3 regions of the Bacillus sp. FSL R5-0422 genome follow, and region 3 is predicted to be linked to each of the others. Evidence: riboswitches for the same ligand, from Rfam matches in the RefSeq annotation. Region 3 holds a riboswitch; each other region holds the start of a gene.
The links. A riboswitch is a leader RNA that binds a small molecule or an ion and turns the genes downstream of it on or off. The one in region 3 is predicted to bind S-adenosylmethionine.
Positions count from the first base shown of each region.

Region 1: it holds a riboswitch for S-adenosylmethionine, as region 3 does, so the genes downstream of both, MKX52_RS07350 (DUF2292 domain-containing protein) here and MKX52_RS17480 (sugar ABC transporter substrate-binding protein) in region 3, are expected to answer to the same signal.
Region 2: it holds a riboswitch for S-adenosylmethionine, as region 3 does, so the genes downstream of both, metK (methionine adenosyltransferase) here and MKX52_RS17480 (sugar ABC transporter substrate-binding protein) in region 3, are expected to answer to the same signal.

Region 1 covers NZ_CP152014.1:1,458,084-1,464,021, forward strand. Annotated here, with positions in the region: gene carB (carbamoyl-phosphate synthase (glutamine-hydrolyzing) large subunit) at 1-523, shown strand, start outside; gene MKX52_RS07330 (dihydroorotate dehydrogenase electron transfer subunit) at 520-1,296, shown strand; gene MKX52_RS07335 (dihydroorotate dehydrogenase) at 1,290-2,222, shown strand; gene pyrF (orotidine-5'-phosphate decarboxylase) at 2,194-2,898, shown strand; gene pyrE (orotate phosphoribosyltransferase) at 2,906-3,544, shown strand; SAM riboswitch class I at 3,684-3,786, shown strand; gene MKX52_RS07350 (DUF2292 domain-containing protein) at 3,883-3,996, shown strand; gene MKX52_RS07355 (phosphoadenylyl-sulfate reductase) at 4,033-4,734, shown strand; gene MKX52_RS07360 (inorganic phosphate transporter) at 4,748-5,812, shown strand; gene sat (sulfate adenylyltransferase) at 5,868-5,938, shown strand, end outside.
Region 2 covers NZ_CP152014.1:2,647,346-2,653,283, reverse strand. Annotated here, with positions in the region: gene MKX52_RS13515 (prolyl oligopeptidase family serine peptidase) at 1-33, shown strand, start outside; gene MKX52_RS13510 (DUF2584 domain-containing protein) at 73-315, shown strand; gene pckA (phosphoenolpyruvate carboxykinase (ATP)) at 358-1,944, opposite strand; SAM riboswitch class I at 2,172-2,305, shown strand; gene metK (methionine adenosyltransferase) at 2,501-3,703, shown strand; gene asnB (asparagine synthase (glutamine-hydrolyzing)) at 3,852-5,750, shown strand; gene MKX52_RS13490 (gamma carbonic anhydrase family protein) at 5,893-5,938, opposite strand, start outside.
Region 3 covers NZ_CP152014.1:3,403,669-3,409,606, reverse strand. Annotated here, with positions in the region: gene MKX52_RS17500 (6-phospho-beta-glucosidase) at 1-123, shown strand, start outside; gene MKX52_RS17495 (hypothetical protein) at 243-641, shown strand; gene MKX52_RS17490 (branched-chain amino acid aminotransferase) at 960-2,051, opposite strand; gene MKX52_RS17485 (right-handed parallel beta-helix repeat-containing protein) at 2,418-3,845, shown strand; SAM riboswitch class I at 3,961-4,070, shown strand; gene MKX52_RS17480 (sugar ABC transporter substrate-binding protein) at 4,240-5,358, shown strand; gene MKX52_RS17475 (sugar ABC transporter ATP-binding protein) at 5,428-5,938, shown strand, end outside.

The DNA of each region.
Region 1 (5,938 bases), 1.7 Mb from region 3:
TACACTCGGACCTGAAATGAAATCAACAGGTGAAGTCATGGGGAAAGATGTCACAATCGAAAAAGCTCTTTACAAAGGATTAATTGCATCAGGCATTCAAATTCCTAAAGACGGGACAGTTCTTCTGACAGTTGCTAATAAGGATAAAGAAGAAGGACTTGAGATTGCGAGAAGATTCCATTCAATCGGCTACCATATTTTAGCGACAGAGGGAACGGCGAATTACTTAAAACAAGCTTCCATCCCATCAAGTGTTGTCGGCAAAATAGGAGAAGAAGGCAAAAACCTTCTCGATGTCATTCGAAACGGGGAAGCCCAATTTGTCATCAACACTCTGACAAAAGGAAAACAGCCAGCAAGAGACGGCTTTAGAATTAGACGTGAAGCTGTTGAAAATGGCGTAGCATGCTTAACATCGCTAGATACAGCAGAAGCCATTTTAAGAGTACTAGAAAGTATGACATTTAGAGCAGACGAAATGCCAGAAGTGAAAACGAATGCTGAGGTGACAGTAACGATATGAAAAAAGCATACTTGACGGTCGTCTCAAATCGAGAGATCGCTGATCATATTTACGAAATGACATTAAAAGGTGACCTTGTGGACTCCTTTCAAACGGCTGGACAATTTCTTCATATCAAGGTCAGCGAGTCCATGACACCGCTGCTGAGAAGACCGATCAGTATTGCCAATATTCATGCCGAGAAACAAGAAGCAACCATCATTTATCGCGCAGAGGGAGAGGGCACAAAGCTCCTTTCCCAAAAGCGAGATGGGGAATCCATCGATGTATTAGGGCCGCTTGGCAACGGATATGATCCTTCAGTTGTTCAGCCAGGTCAGACGGCGTTACTAGTCGGTGGTGGAATTGGAGTACCGCCTTTATATGAGCTGTCCAAGCGATTAACGAAAAAAGGCGTCATCGTCAAGCATGTCCTTGGCTTTCAATCGAAAAAGGATGTATTTTACGAGGAGAAATTCCAAGCACTCGGAGATACATTCATTGCAACAGTTGACGGGACATATGGCGCGAAGGGATTCGTGACAAATGTCATTGAAGAGAATGATTTGAGTTTTGATGTCATGCTTTCTTGCGGGCCGACTCCTATGTTAAAAGCGCTAAAAGACTCATATCCCGATAAGCCTGTCTACATTTCAATGGAAGAACGAATGGGCTGCGGAATCGGTGCTTGCTTTGCCTGTGTCTGTCATACAGACCAGCACGAAAAAGCGTACGTCAAAGTCTGTCTGGACGGACCTGTATTTAAAGCAGAGGAGGTGGCATTGTCATGCTAAACGTTGAGTTACCCGGCTTATCTTTAAAGAATCCGATTATCCCTGCATCAGGTTGCTTTGGATTCGGGAGAGAATTTGCTTCATTATATGACTTATCTGTGCTTGGCAGTATCATGATCAAAGCCACAACCCTAGAACTAAGATTTGGTAACCCAACACCAAGGGTAGCGGAGACAGGTGCCGGGATGCTCAACGCCATCGGTCTTCAAAATCCTGGCCTAAAAGGTGTGCTGGAAAATGAATTGCCTTGGCTTGAGCAGTTTGATACGCCTATTATTGCAAACGTGGCTGGCTCACAGGTCGATGATTATGTAGAAGTAGCGAAGCAGATCAGCCAAGCAAAAAATGTCCATGCCCTTGAACTGAATATCTCGTGTCCGAATGTTAAAACAGGCGGAATAGCCTTTGGGACAGATCCTCAAATGGCAGCAGCATTGACAAAAGCGGTGAAGGACGTTTCCTCCGTTCCTGTCTATGTCAAATTGTCTCCTAACGTAGCTAATATTGTGGAGATTGCGAAAGCGATTGAATCTGCTGGAGCAGATGGACTCACGATGATTAATACGTTAATCGGTATGCGTTTAGATCTAAAAACAGGGAAACCGATTCTTGCCAATAAAACAGGCGGATTATCAGGTCCTGCGATCAAACCTGTCGCTGTACGCATGGTGCATGAGGTCAGTCAAGCGGTTTCTATCCCGATTATCGGAATGGGCGGGGTGCAAAATGCTGAAGACGTACTTGAATTTTTACTAGCAGGTGCGAGTGCAGTAGCTGTTGGCACAGCCAATTTTGTGAACCCATTTATTTGCCCAGAAATCATTGAAGAACTGCCAAACGTATTAGCAGCCTATGGGTATTCATCTGTAGAGGAATGTATCGGAAGGAGCTGGAAACATGAAGCACTTGCCCATCATCGCGCTTGATTTTCCATCAGGACAGGAGGCGCTCGCCTTTTTAGAACCCTTTGAAGGGACCCCATTATTTGTGAAGGTCGGCATGGAGCTGTTTTACCAAGAAGGGCCAGTCATCCTTGAGGCGCTTAAAGAAAAAAATTGCCACATTTTCCTCGATCTCAAATTACATGACATTCCAACAACGGTGAAAAAAGCAATGAACCGGCTTGCCGCACTTGGCGTTGATCTAGTCAATGTACATGCTGCTGGCGGGAAACAGATGATGCAAGCTGCGTTAGAAGGGCTTGAAAGCGGAACGCCTGCTGGACAAAAACGTCCAGACATTATTGCAGTGACTCAGCTGACGAGTACGTCAGAAGACATGATGAGAAGCGAATTACTTATAGACCGTTCGCTGCAAGAGACTGTCATCCGGTACGGGCACTTGGCATATGACAGTGGACTAGACGGTGTTGTTTGCTCTGTTCATGAATCCAAAGCCCTTCATGAGCATATCTCACCTGACTTCCTCACTGTTACGCCAGGGATTCGTTTACTAAATGATCAGACCGATGATCAAAAGCGCGTGGCGACCCCTGCTTATGCAAAAAAGCAAGGAGTTTCACAAATTGTTGTCGGAAGGTCAATCACAAAAGCTGATAAACCATTGGAAGCCTATCATCAAATTTTGAAAGAGTGGGAGTGACTGCCAGATGAAAACGAAAATCGCTAAACACCTATTACAAATCAAAGCGGTCTCATTGAAGCCAGACGAACCGTTTACATGGGCAAGCGGTATCAAATCACCGATCTATTGTGACAATCGTCTTACCTTGTCCTATCCAGAAGTCAGACACGACATTGCCGAAGGTCTGAAAGAGTTGATTCTCACTCATTTTGAGGGAGCAGAGGTGATTGCTGGTACTGCAACAGCAGGCATCCCGCATGCGGCATTAGCGGCAGACCGTCTGAATGCTCCGATGTGTTATGTCAGAAGTAAGCCAAAAGCACATGGAAAAGGGAATCAAATTGAAGGTGCCGTATCAAAAGGCCAAAAGGTAGTCGTCGTAGAAGATCTAATTTCAACAGGAGGCAGTGTACTTGAAGTGGTCGCTGCTCTTCAAGAAGCGGGCTGTGACGTACTAGGCGTTGCCGCGATCTTCACATACGGTTTGCCAAAAGCTACGGCAGCATTCCAAGAGAAAAACATTCCATATGTTACTCTAACAGACTATGACACACTGACAGACGTGGCTCTTGAACTGAAAGCAATCGAGCCTTCTGCTATGAATAAATTGAAATGCTGGAGACAAGATCCTTCCTCTGAATCTTGGATGGAAGAAACCGTCTAAAAAGCTGTGCACAATCGCACAGCTTTTTTATTTGGTTAAAAATAGTAAAATAGACTCAAATTTAAATAAAAACTAATCCTATCAATAAAGTCGGGTTGACTTTTGTTTGAATTGTGTTAATATTTAAGACAAATTAAAACACTTATCCAGAGAGGTGGAGGGACTGGCCCGATGAAGCCCGGCAACCTGCGATATGCAAGGTGCTACTTCCTGCAAAATGATTCTATTTTGAAAGATAAGGAAATCGTGAGCTTCCTCATCTTTCTTTCGGACTGAAAGGAAGTTTTTTTATTTTAATGGTGAGGGGGAAGTGAGAGCAAAAGCAGGATGAATACTTAATTGAAGCCTATGCAGAAACTGATTGGGGATATGAATTCAGTTTAGTTGCACTGATTGTTCAGGACGGTCAAGTGATTCAAGTGGAAGAAAACAGAAAAATTCAGTTGACGTAGTGCGAAGAGTAGTGATACTCCGGAAGGGGAGAAACAATGTTAACTTATGAAAATTGGCAAGAGCCGTCCATTACATTTCAAGAAGATGATTTGTATAAAGGGGCCTTATCTGTGCTGAAATGGGCATACGGTCATTATGGTGATCAGCTCGTTTATGCATGTAGCTTTGGTATTGAAGGCATCGTCCTTATTGATTTGATTGCGAAAGTAAAAAAGGATGCAAGAATTGTCTTTTTAGATACAGGTCTGCATTTTAAGGAAACGTACGACACAATTGATGCGGTAAAGGAAAGATACCCGGGTTTAGATATTGTGCTGAAAACCCCTGAGCTGACGGTCGAGGAGCAAAACGATCAACATGGTGATCAACTATGGAAAACGGATCCTCAAAGCTGCTGCCATATGCGGAAGGTCATTCCTTTGCAAGAAGCGTTATCGGGCTATCCTGCATGGCTTTCTGGCTTAAGAAGAGAGCAGTCACCTAAGCGAGCAGGGACGAATTTTTTAAATAAGGATGAAAAATTCAAATCAGTGAAAGTATGTCCGCTTATCCACTGGACGTGGAAGGACATATGGAGATATGCATCTAGAGAAGAACTTACTTATAATCCGCTGCATGATCAGGGATATCCAAGTATCGGCTGTGCGCCGTGTACACAGCCAGCATTTACTGCCGAGGATCTGCGGTCTGGCAGATGGTCAGGCACAGCTAAGACTGAGTGCGGATTACATGAGTAAGGGAGCATAGTGTATGGAAATTGCCGCAATTTTATTTAGTTTATTTTTCGCGCTAAACATTGGCGCGAGTGGTGCAGCTGCTTCAATGGGCATCGCATACGGATCAGGCGCGATTCGAAAGCCGATCTATGCACTCAGTGTATGTGCGGTTGGGATTTTAGCAGGTTCAGTCATTGGCGGCGGTGAGGTCGTCAAAACCATCAGTTCTGGCATTATGCCTGAATCCGTCATTACACTTGAAATTGTTTGTATTATTATTGGTTCTGCTGCATTATCACTCTTTATAGCGAATTTGATGGCGATCCCTTTATCAACGAGTGAGGTGACAGTAGGTGCTGTCGTTGGAGTTGCGGTAGCGTATAAAGTATTGTATGTGAAATCCATTTTAGTCATCGTGTCCTTTTGGGTCATCATTCCTATTGTTGCTTTTCTTTTTACATTCATTGTAGTCAAAATCATCAGAATGTTCCCGAAACGAACCTTTTCAAAAAAAGGCACTTTGATTTTATCGATTATTTTGATCATTAGTGGATTTCTAGAAGCATTTTCTGCTGGGATGAACAATGTCGCCAATGCTGTAGGTCCCCTTGTTGCTTCAGGCATTTTATCTGTTGGGCAAGGAACGCTTTACGGTGGGCTTTTCGTTGCACTTGGTGCTCTTTTATTAGGAAGAAGGGTACTAGAAACAAATGGAAAGAAAATCACCCGCTATCAAACGGGCGAAGGGATATTGCTTTCAGGTACCGGTGCTGGACTTGTCATAATCAGCTCTATTTTTGGGCTACCTGTTCCACTTACCCAAATCACCTCCTCGTCTATCATCGGACTTGGCATGGCAAAAGGTGGACCTAATATTTTTCATAAACATGTGGTGAAAAAAATGCTGAAAGTGTGGGTAGTATCACCCTTTTTATCACTTAGTCTATCGTATTTGCTAGTGAGCCTTTTCTTAAAAGGTGACTATTACTCTATCTTTATCATGATGAGTGTACTGCTTGCCTCACTTGGTGCGCTAAGTCTGATGAAGGCAGTCAAAAATGAGAGCAGCTCGATTCATGAACAGGGCGGCGGGATTTAATGTTAAATCCGACTATTAACATCTACTAAATATGAACATTGAGAGGAAGATACAAATGAGTTTAACACCACATGGTGGCGTATTAATTAATCGAGTAAATGAAGAATATGATCTCAGCACGGTTGC
Region 2 (5,938 bases), 760 kb from region 3:
CACAGCCGGAAAAGCGGAAATGTGGTAAAATAAGCAGTATAACGAAATTTAGAAAGTAGGGGGATTTTCAATATGGGAATGCCTGTTGAATTTAATACAATGATTGTCACGAAGGGAAAAGAGACAAGAATTGAAGAGAATGTATTTGAACTCATGAAGGAAGGATACCGCATTTATCCATTAAATATTCCGCTTGAGGTGCGTAAAACGAAAGACGGAGAAAAAACAGGGACAGCACATGTTGAAAAGCTGGAGCTTACAGACAATGTGACTAAGGTCACTTATCGTCTCGTATCATTACATTCAACAAACTAACAAAAAAGCTGAGGGAGCGATTCCTCAGCTTTTTTTATTTGATTATACGAGTGGTCCGCCTTTAGCTTCAATGTCACTTGCTGCGTGGCTGAATTTTTGGAAGTTCTTTTTAAATTCATTGGCAAGGAAGTGTGCTTTTTCTTGATAAGCCTCTTGGTCATCCCATGTTTTAGAAGGTTGAAGCACTTCATCTGGTACGCCAGGAATATGAAGCGGGATGTGTAATCCAAAGATGTCATCAGTGATCATTTCGGCGTTGTCGAGGTCACCTTCGATCGCTGCTTGCACCATTGCTCTTGTATGCGCTAGGTTCATACGTTTGCCTGTACCATAGCCTCCGCCAGTCCAGCCTGTGTTCACAAGGAATACTTTTGCGCCGTGCTCATCAATTTTCTTGCCAAGCATTTCAGCATAGACGTGAGCTGGAAGCGGCAAGAATGGAGAACCGAAGCAAGTAGAGAATGTCGTTTCTGGTGATGTAACACCGCGCTCAGTTCCTGCTAATTTACTTGTGTAACCGCTCAAGAAATGGTACATCGCCTGTTCTTTTGTTAAACGGCTGATTGGAGGTAAAACGCCAAATGCATCAGCTGTTAAGAAGACAATGGCAGATGGGTGTCCTGCGATACTTGGCTTCACGATGTTATCAATCATTTCAATTGGGTAAGCAGCACGTGTGTTTTCAGTGAAGAATGTGTCGTCATAATCCGCTTCACGTGTTTCTTCATCAAGCACGACATTTTCAAGAACTGATCCGAAGCTGATGGCTTTGTAAATTTGCGGTTCTTTTTCTTCGCTTAAGTTCACACATTTCGCATAGCATCCGCCCTCAATATTGAAGACTCCTGAGCCAGACCAGCCATGTTCATCGTCACCGATCAGCTTGCGGCTTGCGCTAGCTGAAAGCGTCGTTTTTCCAGTACCTGAAAGGCCAAAGAATAGTGCGACATCGCCTTCTTGACCGACGTTTGCTGAGCAGTGCATCGATAAAATATCTTGCTCAGGAAGCAGGTAGTTCATGACAGAGAAAATGGACTTTTTCATCTCTCCTGCATATTCTGTTCCACCAATCAGAATGGTGCGTTTTTCAAAAGAAACGATAATAAACGTTTCAGAGTTTGTGCCATCTGTTTCAGGATCTGCTTTAAAATGCGGTGCAGATAAGATGGTGAAAGGTTTTTCGTTTGAAGAAGGTGTTGATCCGTCAGGTCTGATGAATAGTTGCTTTGCAAAGAGATTGTGCCATGCGAATTCGTTCACCACTGTAATTGGCATACGGTATCTTTCATCTGCGCCGGCAAATCCTTCAAAGACGAATAATTCATCACGTTCTTTTAAGTATGACACAACCTTTGTATATAAACGGTCAAATGCTTCTTTAGAAATCGGCTGGTTGACTTGACCCCAATCAATTTTATGTTCAGAGCTTTCTTCTTTTACGATAAATTTATCTTTAGGCGAACGTCCTGTGTAGGCACCCGTTGTAGCACGGACAGCTCCTGTTGATGTTAAAACGCCTTCATCACGTGCCAAAATCTTTTCAACAAGTTTCGGAACAGATAAATTTTGGTGCGTATTTTCTAATGAGAGCAATGACTGCAAATCTTCTTTTAAATCCACTGAGTTCATAAAAAAACCCTTCCTTTACCGTTGAATTTGTTTTGTTTCGATTAGTATAACACATTCATAATAATAGTCTATACTATTTAAATGTTTTTGTGTGTGTTTTTTCATTTCTGCTCTGAAAATATGCTTTTTGGTGATGCTAATATTGAGGTGAAAAAAAGGGAAGATAATTCTGATGAAGCATTGACATGACGCAAGTGTTTAAGATAAGATATCTTATTGAACGGATACTCTTATCCCGAGTTGGTGGAGGGACAGGCCCGATGAAGCCCAGCAACCGGTTTCTTATGAAAAGGCATGAATATGCTGAGAAACCAAGGTGCTAACCTGATGCAAGGTACAAGAACACCTTGAGCGATAAGAGTGAAAGGCATGCGATCTCAGACCCTTTCCTCGCAATGAAGGAAATGGTTTTTTTATTTTTGGGATATCATATGAACAAATTGCCAATAACATCTCTAATAGAAACGTTTTCAAATATAAGAGGGAACGAGTTCCGTATCATATTGGAGACCTCATCTCGGGATGATGTGGTCTTGTACAGGAGGAAATAGCCATTATGAGTCAAAATCGTCGTTTATTTACTTCAGAATCAGTGACAGAAGGACATCCGGATAAAATCTGTGACCAAATTTCAGACAGCATTTTGGATGAAATTCTAAAGAAAGATCCAAATGCACGTGTTGCCTGTGAAACTTCTGTTACAACGGGTCTCGTATTAGTAAGCGGAGAAATTACAACGTCTACTTATGTCGATATTCCAAAGACGGTGCGTGACACGATTAAGGAAATTGGCTACACACGTGCGAAATATGGTTTTGATGCGGAAACATGTGCAGTGCTCACATCCATTGATGAACAGTCTGCTGATATTGCGCAAGGTGTAGACAAAGCGCTTGAAGCACGTGAAGGCACAATGACTGAAGAAGAACTTGATGCGATCGGTGCAGGTGACCAAGGATTAATGTTTGGTTTTGCCAACAACGAAACTGAAGAACTTATGCCGCTACCAATTTCACTAGCGCATAAATTATCTCTCCGTTTAACTGAAGTACGCAAGGATCAAACACTTGCCTACCTTCGTCCAGATGGAAAAACACAAGTAACAGTAGAATATGATGATCAAAATAAACCTGTTCGTATTGATACAGTGGTTATTTCTACGCAGCATGCACCAGAAGTGACGCTTGAACAAATTCAAAGCGACTTAAAAGAGCATGTCATCAGCCCTGTCGTTCCAAGTGAACTAATTGATGAACAGACAAAATACTTTATTAACCCAACTGGTCGTTTCGTGATCGGCGGACCTCAAGGGGATGCTGGTTTAACTGGACGTAAAATCATCGTTGATACGTATGGCGGATACGCTCGTCATGGCGGTGGTGCTTTCTCTGGGAAGGACGCAACAAAGGTTGACCGTTCAGCGGCATATGCTGCTCGTTACGTAGCGAAAAACATCGTAGCTGCCGGCCTTGCTGATTCTTGTGAAGTACAACTTGCTTATGCAATTGGTGTTGCACAGCCTGTATCGATTTCAATTGATACTTTCGGAACAGGAAAAGCTTCTGAAGAAAAATTAATTGAAGTGGTTCGTGCGAACTTCGATCTTCGTCCAGCTGGCATTATTAAAATGCTTGACCTGCGTCGTCCGATCTACAAACAAACAGCTGCATACGGACATTTCGGCCGTCATGATTTAGATCTTCCGTGGGAAAAAACAGATAAAGCCGATACACTTCGTCAAGAAGCATTAGGACAATAACAACATAGAAAACCGCTTATTTTAAGCGGTTTTCCTTTTGATTAAAAAAAATTATACAAAAAGCGAAAAAATGTGAAACAAAAACGGACAAATAACTGTCTAATTATAGGTCTACTTTTAAGAAATAACATAACGTGGAGGCAATAATATGTGTGGGTTTGTTGGTGTGTTTAATCACCGTCCATTGTCCGAAACTACTGAGCAGGAAGAGTTAATTAAACAAATGAACCGTCTCATCGTTCACCGTGGTCCGGATGATGAGGGTTACTTTCATGATGAGCATGTAGGATTTGGATTTAGACGTTTAAGTATTATAGATGTTGAGCACGGAAAGCAGCCGCTTTCTTATGAAGATGAAAAGTATTGGATTATTTTTAACGGGGAAATTTATAACTATGTGGAGCTGAAGGAAGAGCTTGTGAAAAAGGGCTATACGTTCAGCACAGATTCTGATACGGAAGTACTGCTTGCCACATACCGTCATTATAAAGAAGAAGCGGCTTCTAAGCTTCGCGGCATGTTTGCCTTTTTAATTTGGGATAAAGAAGCGCAGCAATTATATGGCGCAAGAGATCCGTTTGGCATCAAACCGCTTTATTTTACACAAGTGGAAGAGCAAGTGTACTTTGCGTCTGAGCGCAAAAGCTTGATGGCTGTGAACGAGAACATCCTATTTGATGAGACTTCATTGCAGCAGTATATGTCATTCCAATTCGTTCCTGAGCCAAATACGCTTGATCAAAAGGTGCATAAAGTTGAGCCTGGTCATCAGTTTATTTTACGCCCAGGGCAAGAGATCGAATTTAAGACATACTGGAAAGTTCAATTCAAACCTGAGCAAACACAAGAACAGAAGTTAATCGAAGAAGTACGCGATGCAATCTATGATTCTGTGAATGTTCACATGAGAAGTGATGTACCTGTTGGTTCATTCCTATCAGGTGGTATTGATTCTTCCTTCATCGTGTCTGTCGCAAAGGAATTACACCCTGAGCTAAAGACATTCTCTGTTGGCTTCCAGCAGGATGGCTTTAGTGAAGTTGATGTTGCGAAAGAAACAGCTGATAAGCTAGGCTTACAAAACTTCAGCGCCGTCATTTCTCCAGAGGAATATATGAACGAGCTTCCGAAGATTGTCTGGCATTTAGACGATCCTTTAGCTGATCCGGCGGCGATTCCATTGTACTTCGTGGCAAAAGAAGCGAAAAAACAAGTGACGGTTGTTCTTTCAGGTGAAGGAGCGGACGAGCTGTTCGGTGGATATAATATTTACCGTGAGCCTCTTTCTCTTAAACCATTTGAATCTGTACCAACTATGCTGAAAAAGCTTCTTCTTCGTCTGGCTCGTTTAATGCCAGAAGGAATGAAAGGGAAGAGCTTTATCGTTCGCGGTTGTACGCCATTAGAGGAACGTTATATCGGTAATGCGAAAATTTTTGAAGAGCCAGTGAAGAAAAACCTTTTAAAGCATTATGATCCAAGCATCACGTATCGTGATGTAACGAAGACATACTTTGAGGAAAGCGCTGGCTACAGTGATATTAACAAAATGCAATATGTTGATATCCATACGTGGATGCGCGGGGACATCTTATTGAAAGCAGATAAGATGACGATGGCGAATTCTCTTGAGCTTCGTGTTCCATTCCTTGATAAGGTCGTTTTCGAAGCGGCTTCTAAAATTCCAGAAGAGCTGAAAACAAAAGATGGCACAACGAAATATTTATTGCGTAAAGCAGCAGAAGGCATTGTGCCTGACCATGTGTTAAATCGTAAAAAGCTTGGTTTCCCTGTGCCAATTCGTCATTGGCTGAAAAATGAGATGAATGCTTGGGCGAAAGACATCATCAAAAACAGTCAAACAGATGAATACATTAATAAAGAGTATGTGCTTGATTTATTAAATGAGCATTGTGCTGGTAAAGCAGATCATAGCCGCAAGATTTGGACCGTCCTTATCTTTATGATTTGGCATAGCATTTATGTAGAGCGCAGCATTGATCCAGAGCAGTTGAATCATCAACCGAAAGAAGTCATCTTTAGTTAATGAAAAAAGGTTTTCAGCACAAAGCTGAAAACCTTTTTTGTCATGATAGAAAGCGGCGGAAAAGGGTAAAATAACAAGCGGTTCATAGTTATTGCTTAATATCCTGAAAAAAACATGATAAAGTGAAGATACGTGTATGATGTTAACGGGATATAAGGGAACGATAGTATTGTCCTTTTTCTACATAT
Region 3 (5,938 bases):
CTTGTAGCAATGACGATCAATCCGCTTGTCCCATCTGACGAAATTGCAAAGCAAATTTTAGATGAAATGCTCGAAGCCCATCGTGAATATTTACCGCAATTCTTCAAATCAGTTAAAGCTTAAAACAAATGGCCCCTTTATGGGGTCGTTTTTTTATCATTGCCCCATATAGAAATTCAAAAAAGAAGTGTATGATAGTTAAAAAACAACATGTATGGCTTCAAAGAAAGGACGGTTTGAGTATGGTTGCAATTGGTTTAATGCTTTACGGCTTTGTCGTTCAACCTCTGTTGAGTTATGGCACAGTGGTCTTGTTTTTGTATGGCATCATCGCTTCATTTATTGGTCTTATTCGTCATAGACAGTATGTGTGGATTTATGTTCTTCGCCTGCTCGTTTGTTTTACCATTCCAGTAACCAACCTGTTGATGTATTTCGCCACAATTGGTGGAGATGAAAGAGACTTTGATTTTCAGCCGATGCCGTTTGTTTATTATCTTGTTTTTATCATAGAAATCATCATCGTCTTTTTACCAGAGATCTTTTTACTGATCGAAAAAAAGAGGAGCATCAAATGGAAACAGTGGATATATGCAGGGGCGATTGTAGGTGTATCTGTCTTGTTTTGGTGTACGATTTGATAGAAGGCTGACTGGATATCTAAGGCTATTTCGCCTTTTTGCCACGTAACCTCTTTCGTCTAACCTTTACAAAAGTAATAGAAAGAACAAGGATAGAAATTCCGAGAAACTTAAATAGAACACGGGTGTGAAACGGTGAATCGTCGAAACCAGTAGCGACGATCATTGAACCGATACAGATCCCAATGAACGCTAGTAGATAAGTAAAAAACATACCATCACTCTCCTTAATCATATGTATTTACCATTATAAGGTATATTGGAGAGGTGAATAAACAAAAAAAGAACCCTTCATGATTGAAAGGTTCTTTTACATGTTTAAGCTTGTTTGACGACCGAGTCGACTTCTACTGTCCAGCCGAAGATATCTGGTTGTGTGCCTTTTTGAATACCCGTAATGGCTTCATACAATTTCTTTGATACTTCACCTGTTTGACCATCTTGAATCACATATGGCTGATCGTGATAAATTAATTCCCCGACAGGAGAGATGACGGCCGCCGTTCCAGTTCCAAAGATTTCTTCAAGCTCACCTGATTGATGTGCTTCAATTAACTCATCAATCGAAATTTTACGCTCTGTCACTGGAATTCCCCAATGTTTTAATAGCTCAAGTACAGAGTTACGGGTGATGCCTTCTAAAATGCTGCCGTTCAGTTCAGGCGTCACGATTTCCCCATTGATCTTAAAGAAGATATTCATACTTCCGACTTCTTCAATATACTTCTTCTCAACACCATCAAGCCAAAGAACTTGTGAAAAACCTTTCGTTTCAGCCACTTGCTGTGCCTTAAGGCTTGAGGCGTAGTTTCCAGCTGTTTTGGCATTTCCTGTTCCGCCTTTAACGGCACGGACAAACTCGTTTTCAACGGCAATTTTGACTGGATGGATGCCTTCTTTATAGTAAGATCCCACTGGAGAGAGGATAATCAGCAGCTTATACGTGCTTGACGGTGCAACGCCTAAATACGGCTCAGTGGAAATAATGAATGGACGGATATACAAGGAAGTGCCCTCTGCATCAGGTACCCAATCCTTATCAATGCGAATGAGTTCATTTAAGCCCTCTAAAACCGTTTCTGTATCAATTTGCGGGATACACAGGCGGTCATTGGATCTGTTTAAGCGCTCCATGTTCTTTTCCGGACGGAATAAGAGAATTTTCTGATCCTCGGAAACATAAGCCTTCAAGCCTTCAAAAACAGATTGCCCATAATGGTAGACCATCGAAGCTGGGTCCATTGGAATAGCCTGATAAGGGATAATTCTTGGGTCATACCAGCCTTGATCAATGGAATAATCCATCACAAACATGTGATCTGTGAAGATTTTTCCGAATTCAAGTTGATCAGATTGAGGTTTTGGTTTTTTTGTTGAACTAAGTTCAACGCGGATGGGTTGTTTTGGCATCGTAAATCTCCTTGCTGTTTGATTATTTGAAAATTCTAATAATATGAAATAATTATGATTCTATTCTATACCTTCACAAAATATTAGCAATAGGTTTTCTGGAATTCAGACAAGAAAAATCTGTTAAAGCGCTTTCCTTCTCTCTGCCGTCAGTCTGCCTCATGTCACCCCTTTGTAATAAAGAAATAAAATCCAAATGCATTATTAACTGATTAATCTGACAATTTAAAAGCGGATAAATTTCCTGTAAGATATTCTTTCAACCATACACCTTTTGACCAGTACATTGCAAGGGGCATTCTCATATTTTAATCCTCTTTTTTTTAACCGATAAAGAAAATAGAAGTGAAAGGAGCAAACAACAGGATGAAACGAGCGATACCAGGTATTTTACTTATTTTATTCATGACCGTCATCAGCTTCGGCTGTCAAGCGATGACGGAGGAGGCTGGCGCTAAGCAAAGCATAGCCTATCACGTAGCGACAAACGGAAACGATAAAAACCCAGGAACGAAGCAAAAACCTTTTCGCACGCTGAAAAAAGCGGCAAGTATGGCGAAAGCCGGGACAACCATTTACGTGAGAGGCGGCACATATAAAGAGAAATTGATTGTCCGCCATTCAGGTACAAAGAAAGCACCAGTTATCTTTCAAGCTTATGGAAAAGAAAAACCTGTTATTAGCGGGGCTTCACTTAAAGGAAATCAAGCAGATGGCGGTCTTGTCACGATCGATCAAAAAAGTTACATTACCCTCAAAGGTCTGACGGTGGGACATCTCAAGACGAATAAAGAAGACCTGACCCCAGTCGGTATTTTCATCAAAGGAAGCGGGAAAGGCGTCAAACTTCTCAACAACCGAGTGTATGACATTCAGACGACACACAAAAATGGGAATGCGCACGGTATTGCGGTCTATGGAACAAAAGCTCCAGCGGCCATTGAAGATATTGAAATCAAAGGAAACACTGTTGAAAAATTAAAGCTTGGCTTCAGTGAAGCGCTTGTGCTCAATGGGAACGTCACTAAGTTTCGTGTGACACATAACACGGTTCGCCACACGGATAATATAGGTATTGATTTAATTGGTTTTGAGAACGTAGCACCTTCTAAAAAGTACGATCAAGTCAGAAATGGTGTTGTATCAAGAAACAAAGTGTACGAGATCACGAGTGTAGGGAATCCAGCCTATGGCAAAGACATCTCCGCTGGTGGCATTTATGTGGATGGTGGGAAGGATATTGTGATTGATCATAACATTACACATCACAACGATCTTGGGATTGAAGTCACAAGTGAACATAAAGGAAAAATGGCAGATCGTATTCGCATTGAACACAACCAAGTGTATTTGAACCGTTATACAGGCATTTCAATTGGCGGTTATGATAAAAAGCGAGGCGGAACAACAAATACGACGATCTCACATAATATTTTATACAAAAATGACACAGCCGGCTTAGAAGGCGGTCAATTGTTGATGCAATATCAAGCCGTGAACAATCGAATCACGAGCAATATCATGACAGCGAGTGCCTCGCATTACTTAGTCGTGAATCTTTATGGAGTGAATCAAAAGAATACCTTCCAGAAGAACGTTTATGATGACCGCAAAGGTGCGAAGGCTTCACAGTGGGTATGGCGCGGGAAATGGATGGAAGGCTACAAAACATATCTCTCTAAAAGCGGTCAAGATAAAGGATCAGCACATCTCAATCCGCAATTTGTGAATGAGAAAAAATATGATTTTCGCCTGAAGAAGTCATCACCTGCTAAGAAAATCATCGGAAATTAAGCATGTGTGAACGCAAACGCATTGTTTTAAATTTTCAAAAAAATCATTGACATTGATGTGACATCACATTAAAGTAAAGAAGACATTTCAACGAAAACAAAATTTCATAACGGATCTCTTATCAAGAGAGGCAGAGGGACTGGCCCTATGACGCCCGGCAACCGTTTCTACTATAGAAATTGGTGCTAATTCCTGCAAAGCTGTGACAGCTTTGACAGATAAGAGAGGAAGAATTCCCGATACATGTTTCATGCAACGGTGTTCAAGCCTCTCTTTCTAAGAGAGGCTTTTTGTCGTCTCTTTTTCAAAAGGAAGAACAGTTTACTGGCGTTTTCCTACATTTTTACCTAGTTTTCCGATGTGAAAAATAAAAACAACTTGAGGAGGAACAGCAATGAAGCGTAAGTATTTTACATCTAGTCTTATATTATTAACGGTATTGACTGTCCTATTAACAGGCTGCGGCACTGGATCGAGTGCGGGCTCAAAGGCAAATGCGAATGAAAAAGTCTCTTTTGACAATGTACCGAAGCGATTCGCAAAGGGACAGGGAGCAAAAATTAAAGTCATCCGTAAAATCGGCGGAGATGATCATACAGCACAGTTTTTAGCTGGGACAAAGGCAGAAGGTGAAGCGCTTGGCTTTACGGTTGATGTCTACACCGCAAATGGAGATACAGCGAAGTTCCATGACGCCATCTCTCAGGCGCTGGAAGAAAATTATGATGGCTTTATCATCTCTCATGGGGACGACGAGGCGACCGTCGCTGACGTGAAAAAGATTACGGCAAAGGGCATTCCGGTCGTAGCGTTCGATTCAAATCCTAAACTGAAAGGCATCAAAGGGGTTACAGTGACGTCTCAAGATGACGAACAATTAGCGAAAAAATCACTAGATGCACTCGTGTCTGATTTTAAAGGAAAAGCCAATATTGCGTACCTCTGGGTAGATGGATTCCCGCCAATGGTGAGACGGAACAAGGTTTATCAAGAAACGCTCAAACAACATTCAGGAATCAAGGAACTTGACCGCTTTGGTATTGCCTCCTCTGATACGTCTGTTCAAACACAAAATGCTGTGGCAGCGATGCTGAATAAATATCCAAAGGGTAAACTCGATGCTATTTTTGCCACGTGGGATGCCTTTGCCATTGGCGCAGCAAGAGCGCTAAAGGAAGCAGGAAGAACAGAAGTGAAGATTTATGGGATTGATGTGTCAAATGCTGATCTTCAAGAAATGACAGCAAAAGACAGTCCGTGGAAGTACACAGCAGCAGTTGATCCGAAGCTCATTGGCGCAGTTGACGTGAGAATTCTTGCGAAGAAAATAGCGGGCGAGAAAACCCCGTCTTCCTATGACCTTGAGGCCTCTCTCATCTCACAAAAACAGCTTCAACAATCAGGAAAAGCCATCAATATGGTCAATCTTGCAGACGAAGTGAAGGGATTCGGCTCATCAACTGCCTTTGAAGAAGATTGGATGAAGACCTTGAAGAAGCATTATACAAAATAAACGTCGTGCACTCTCTTCTATAGAGGGTGTTTCGTTTTTCAGATGATGATCATGAGAAGGAGGACACCTATGACAGCGCCGTTAGTTTGTATGAAGCATATTTCGATTGAATTCCCAGGAGTAAAAGCGTTAGATCAAGTGAATTTCACATTAGAAAAAGGGACAGTTCATGCACTGATTGGAGCGAATGGTGCTGGGAAGTCCACGTTAATGAAAGTTCTTTCTGGCGCTCATTCCCATTATGAAGGAAGCATTCAAATCAATGGTCAGGCGGCATCAATTCAAACCCCAAAGGATGCAGCCTCATATGGTGTGCAGACGGTTCATCAAGAAGTGGATACAGCTCTCGTTCCTTATTTAAGTGTTGGAGAGAATATGATGATGCATCAGCTTGAGAAAAAAACATTTGTCGGCTGGAAAGAGCTACACCGTAAGGCAGCTCACCGATTAAAAGAATTGGACATCGACATTTCCACAAAACGCCTTGTGAGTGATCTGTCCCTTGCGGAAAAACAGATGGTGCTCATCGCCAAGGCTGTTTCAATCAAATGCAGCATTTTAATCTTAGATGAACCAACTG